DNA from 2 places in the Bacillus sp. N1(2025) genome. Region 2 is predicted to be linked to the other one. Evidence: riboswitches for the same ligand, from Rfam matches in the RefSeq annotation. Region 2 holds a riboswitch; the other holds the start of a gene.
What was found. Region 2 has a riboswitch for S-adenosylmethionine ahead of mtnK (S-methyl-5-thioribose kinase). Riboswitches for the same ligand answer to the same signal wherever they lie in the genome.
Positions count from the first base shown of each region.

Region 1: another riboswitch for S-adenosylmethionine. It lies ahead of metE (5-methyltetrahydropteroyltriglutamate--homocysteine S-methyltransferase); the one in region 2 lies ahead of mtnK (S-methyl-5-thioribose kinase).

Region 1 covers NZ_JBLTJB010000004.1:18,921-22,038, reverse strand. Annotated here, with positions in the region: gene metE (5-methyltetrahydropteroyltriglutamate--homocysteine S-methyltransferase) at 1-1,282, opposite strand, end outside; SAM riboswitch class I at 1,366-1,520, opposite strand; gene ACNFN4_RS10325 (S8 family peptidase) at 1,660-2,619, opposite strand; gene ACNFN4_RS10320 (STAS domain-containing protein) at 2,839-3,118, shown strand, end outside.
Region 2 covers NZ_JBLTJB010000006.1:7,683-10,800, forward strand. Annotated here, with positions in the region: gene mtnA (S-methyl-5-thioribose-1-phosphate isomerase) at 1-87, opposite strand, end outside; gene mtnK (S-methyl-5-thioribose kinase) at 94-1,278, opposite strand; SAM riboswitch class I at 1,388-1,542, opposite strand; gene ACNFN4_RS14360 (carbon-nitrogen family hydrolase) at 1,635-2,414, opposite strand; gene ACNFN4_RS14365 (pyridoxal phosphate-dependent aminotransferase) at 2,506-3,118, shown strand, end outside.

The sequences.
Region 1 (3,118 bases), on a different contig from region 2:
GAAGACCGAGTGATTCATTTTGCAGCGCCAATCGTTCTTCAAAGCTTGCCGGACGGGAGAAATCTTTTTCCGTCAGCTGATTCAGCTCTTCTTTTTGAGCTGAGTTCGCTCCTGTTGCGAATGCTTTTAAAGCCTTAAGTGCCGCTTTTGACTCTTCGATCTGCTCACTGACGGCCGCTTTGCCGGACAGAAGCCCTTCTTTTAAGACGCCGAGTTCCGCCAGTTTTTCTTTAGCGTATGACAGGCCGTTCAGCAAATCCTTTTCAAGGTGCTCGTCAGGGTGTTTTGCCACCGGCACGTGCAGAAGGCTGCTTGAAGGCTGAATCCATAATTCCTCAACGTCAGCGTGGCTGAGGATATCCAGAGCTGCATCAAGGCGTTCTTCAACATCGATTTTCCAAATGTTGCGCCCGTCGATCACACCGGCTGCCAGCACTTTATCTTTCGGGAAGCCGTGCTTTTTCAGCTGCTCAAGGTTTCTGCCTTTATCATGCACGAAGTCAAGCCCGATTCCCTGTACGGGATAAGAAACGAGTTCTTCATATGCATCAACCGAATCAAAGTATGTCTGCAGGAGAACATTCAGTCCTGAAAGCTCTTTTGTGATCGCTTCATAGAGGTCTTTGGCGGCACGGACGTCTTCAGAAGAAGCTGTCACAAGGGCAGGCTCATCAATCTGAACCCATTTGACGCCTTCTGCTTCAAGCTCTTTCAGCAGCTGAACATAAAGAGGAACAAGGCGTTTTTGAATCGCTTTCGCTTCTGATTCTTCGTATCCTTTCGCAAGCGTGACGAATGTGTACGGACCGACGATGACAGGTTTCGTTTCCGCTCCGAATTCTTCTTTGATCCGGCGGTAGTCATCAAGCTGTTTGTTTCTCGTCAGACGGAATTCAATGCTTTCGTCATATTCAGGAACGATGTAATGGTAGTTGGTATTAAACCATTTCGTCATTTCACTGGAAACGGCGTCTTTTACACCGCGGGCAATCGCAAAGTATGTATCAACGGGATCCGTGATGCTGCGGAATCTTTCCGGAATCCAGTTAAAGCTGACGGCTGTATCAAGCACATGGTCATAATGGGTGAAATCAGAGACCGGCACGATATCGATATGCTGGTCAAGCTGTGTTTTGACAGCTGATAAGAATAAACCGTCAAGTTCTTTAAGAAACGTTTCTTTGTCAGTGTTTCCTTTCCAATAAGCCTCAAGCGCTTTTTTCCATTCTCTGTTCAAGCCGATTCTCGGAAAACCGAGGTTCGAAGTTTTGATTGTTGTCATTAAGTTTCCTCCTTTAAGTGAGATGTAACAAAAAAGCCCCTTTCTCATGAGAGAAAGAGGCTTTAACTTCAAAATGTAAGCCTCTCTCATCTCTCAGATCACGTCTGATGGAATTAGCACCGTGCCTTATGAGACAGTCGTCTCGGCGCAAAAATCACGCGCCCCATTTCACAATGGAATTACGGTCGGTTGCTGTTGGGGTCAAAAGGCCAATCCCTCGCCCAACTCTCGATAAGAGAAAGTATTTCAATTTTTTTGAAAAGTTACATCATTTGTTGGTTATCTTATCAGCTTATTCAGATCACTGTCAATAGAAAATCTCACATTTTAAAAATTGGTGATGTGACAAGCTGACCATTCATTATATGAGAAAAATATCAGAAAGACAGCAGCTGTGCCTGTTCGGCTCTTTCCATCAGCACTTCAGGCGCGTCTAAATACAGAAACCCGTTCCCGGCCAATGTTTTGGCGATGTCCAAAGGAAGGGTCCGCCGCACGAGCTGGGCGTAGACTTCAGCCTCAGAAAGCGTCCGCTGAAACGCGTCCTGTTCAAGCCCTTTTATTAAGGCAAGCGCTCCGCTCACATGCGGGGCGGCCATTGAAGTGCCCGTCAGCTTCCCGTATTTATGGTTGGGAAGGGTGGAGAGAATATTTTCTCCCGGAGCCACTAGGTCAATCTCTTTATTGGCGTTTGAAAATTCAGACGATTTACGGGCGATTGAGACTGATCCGACTGCGATCACTTCGTTGTAAGCGGCCGGATACGACAGTTCCTCTGTACGCTCGTCTCCGTCGCCTTCGTTTCCTGCCGCGCAAACGACCAGAACACCGCTTTTTACCGCATTTGCGACGGCTTCTTTCAATTCAGGCACATCGCTTGGCCCGCCGAGTGACATGGAAATGATATCGGCCTTTTGTTCAACGGCGTAGTTGATGCCGTTAATGATCCATTCGTATTTGCCGCTGCCGTTTTGACCGCCGAGAACTTTAACAATTAAGAGGCTTGCTTCCGGCGCGACACCCGAAATTCCGCCGTTTGAATCATTGGCGGCAATCGTTCCGGAAACGTGTGTCCCGTGTCCGTTATAATCGGAAATCGCGTCTTCTTTGCCTCCGTCATCATCGGTGAAGTTTTTCCCGCCGACAATCCGGTCTTTCAAATCAGGATGATTGATGTCGCAGCCTGTGTCAAGCACCGCGATTTTAATATCCTTGCCTTTAAACCCTTTTGCCCACAACTCTGGCGCCTTAATCACTTTAATACCCTCTGGAAGCTCGTTCACATCCATGATCTGTTCATCCGTGACATAAGGAATCAAATGCATTTCACCATTCATAAAAAAGCCCTCCTTTTTTATGCTTGCGAGTGGATACAAGGGTGTTGCTACTATTTTATGGCAGAGCATGCCGGTCGGAAAGAGTCATTTGAAGCATTTTCATAAAAAAGGCGTAATCTATTGCACTAAAAAATTTCAAATAAATGGATAGTTTAACAGCTTTTATTTTCATTCATGACCCGCTGACGCTATAATTGGAAATGGGAAAGGAGAAGAGATATGAAGATAAATGAAGCATTATACGACTATTTTACAGAACAAGCGGATCAAATTGCGGAAGAGTGGATCGAAACGATGGAAGATTCGGACCCGAATTCGGTTTATTCTTTGGCAAATCCTGTCATCACAGAAGAACTGACGGAGCAGGATAAAGAATTTTACCGGCATATTAATAAAATGTATATCATGCCGGAAAAAGAATTTTTAGAAGAGTTCGAGCAGTGGGTGATTGAGCTCGCGAAAGACCAGAAGCATCTGGATACACCCGTCCAGTATGTGG
Region 2 (3,118 bases):
GACGTCGGGAAGCTTTTGCTGATTTAAAATGCGGATGTAGGTTTCTTTCCATTCTACAGAACGGGGGATGGCAAATTCATTGGTCATGCTGCATCATTCCTTTACACGGAGCTTAAATTGGTCCAGAACCTCGGTGATATGCTTCAGTTTTTTTCTGTTTTCGATATAATAGGCGCCGATGTCAAGCGCGAGCTTCTTCCGTTCGATTCGTTTGTCAAACGGAGTGATTTCATCTAAGTCAGCCACATGGGCGAGTCCGATCGTGCGCCGGATCAGTTCGCATCCCGCAAAACCGACCGCTTCCTCAAACGCGTTTTTCAGTGTGTCTTCCAGCAGGTGTCTGCGGGAAGGCAAGCAGTCTTTCTCCCATGCTTCACTGAATGTTTTCACAAATGTATCCCATACGGCGGCAGTATGATCATATAACGGCTGTCTGTCGTCACCGTCGCGGCTGAGGGCGTTTAACAGCAGATTGGCGATAAATTGGCCGATGTCAAACCCGATCGGTCCGAAGAAAGCAAACTCGGGATCAATCACCTTTGTTTCATGTTCATCGGCAAAGATGCTTCCCGTGTGCAGATCGCCGTGAACCAATGTTTCCGCGGAATTCAGAAAGATGGCTTTCAATTCGTCAGCGCCTTCTTTCAGCCGGGAATTGTTCCAAACTTTTTCTGCGTATGGGCGCAGCTCCTCTTCAAAATCGTTTGTCTCATGGTCGAGAAACGGTTCTGTAAACACAAGCCTTTCCGTAATATTGCAAAGCTCAGGATTTGTAAACTGCTTTGCAAGCTGCTGCTTTACTTTCACATCAAGCGCATAATCAGATGAGTAAAACAGCGTTTTCCCTAAAAATTCACCGATATGAACCGATAAGTTCGGATAATGCTGCCCTTCCAGCAGCCCTTTTCTTGAAATCCGCAAATGGGAGAGGTCTTCCATTACCGTGACGGCCATTTCAGTATCGGAATAGTAAACGGCCGGAACGAGGTGCGGCACGTGTTCGCCCTGGCGGATGAGGGCGCTGCTTTCGATTCTCGCCCGATCAATCGTAAGCGGCCAGCTTTCACCGACGACTTTCGCGTAAGGGATTGCCTGTTTAATAATCAGTCCTTTTTTGTTTTCTTTATCGTAAACATGAAAGACATAATTTAAATTGCCGTCGCCGATTTCACGGCATGTCAGAGTGCTTTTGTTTTGGAATAAGCCGAGCTTGACGGCTAACGCGGCGGCGGAGCTTTCTGTTAATTGTTCATAAAGACTTGTTTTAGTTGCTGACATGGATTTACCCTCCAATTATGTAGTGGCAGTAAGAGATCGTGACGGAGAATACGCCCGAAAAAAAGCCTCCTTCTCTGAAAGAGAAGGAGGCTGAAACAGTGCAGTCCGCCTCTTATCTCTCAGATAACATCTGATGGAATTAGCACCGTGCCTTATGAGACAATCGTCTCGGCGCAAAATGTACGCGCCCCATTTCACAATGGAATTACGGTCGGTTGCTGTTGGGGTCAAAAGGCCAATCCCTCGCCCAACTCTCGATAAGAGAAAAATATATTGATTTGTATCACAATTCGGATTAATCAGTTGATGAAAATATTAGCAGGTGCCGGATATTCTTGTCAACATTTTTTTGAAAATTAATATAAATCACGCCGCAAGTCTTGGAAAACCGGAATGGTTCCGCGGACGGCCGCGCTTTCTGACACATCGATTTCCGCCCGGACTGCGCCTTCCGTCCGGTCTCCTTCGGCTAAAATCCGGCCCCACGGGTCAATAATCAGGCTGTGGCCGGCAAATTCATTATCGGGATTGGACCCCGTGCAGTTAGAGGCTGCGACAAAACATTGGTTTTCAATTGCTCTGGCGATAAGCAGGCTTCGCCAATGATCAAGGCGGGGCAGAGGCCATTCAGCAGAGATAAACAGGACATTCGCGCCCTGGGACGTATGCTTTCTGATCCATTCGGGGAAACGGATATCATAGCAGATCAGCCCGGCGCACTTGACACCATCAAGCTCAAAGGAACCGTCACTGTTTCCTGCTGACAAGTAAAGGTGTTCATCCATCAGCTGAAACAGATGTGCTTTCTGATACCGCTTCACGATCTGTCCGCTGTTATCGGCGATGTACATGGTGTTATAGACATTTTCGCCTTCTTTGACCGCAAAAGATCCGGCAACGAGGTGTACGTTGTATGTTTTTGCCGTTTCTTTAAGCCATTGTTCCGAAACTTTGCCGTTTTCATCCGCCAGCTGATCTAGCCGTGTGAGATCATAGCCGGTCGTCCACAACTCAGGAAGCACGATTACATCCGCATGGCGGCTTTCTTGCTCAATCAAAGATTCTGCTTTTTTAAAGTTTTCTGAAGGATTTCCGTATGAAATATCAAATTGCAAACAGGAAACGGTCCATTTCATTTTTTAACACCTCAAGTTTCTCTTTACTTTTTTTATTTAACCATATATGATGATGGACTATCATTTCAAGACATTTTTAGAAGGTGAAAATATGAACTTTGAAATCTCAGATGTACTCAAACAGCTGCCGGAACAATTTTTCGCATCATTGGTGCAAAAAGTGAATCAAAAGCTGAAAGAAGGCAGAGACGTCATCAATTTAGGGCAGGGAAACCCTGATCAGCCGACGCCTCAGCATATCGTTGAAGAAATGAAGCGCGCCGTCGAAAGGCCGGAAAATCATAAATACTCATCATTCCGGGGCGCTTACAGCTTCAAAAAAGCAGCCGCTGCATTTTATGAAAGGGAGTACGGGGTCACACTTGATCCGGAAACGGAAGTCGCCGTGCTGTTCGGAGGCAAGGCGGGACTTGTTGAGCTTCCGCAATGTCTTTTAAACCCTGGAGATACCATTCTGGTGCCTGATCCCGGATATCCTGATTACTGGTCAGGCGTCGCCCTTGCGAAAGCGAAAATGGAAATGATGCCGCTGACGGAGGTAAGAGGGTTTCTCCCTGATTACAGCGTAATTCCTGAAAAGGTGCGGAGCGAGGCGAAGCTGCTGTATCTCAATTATCCGAATAATCCGACCGGCGCTGTGGCGACAGAGGCGTTTTTCGAGGAGACGGTCGGTTTTGCGGAACAAAACGGCATTTGTGTCGTTC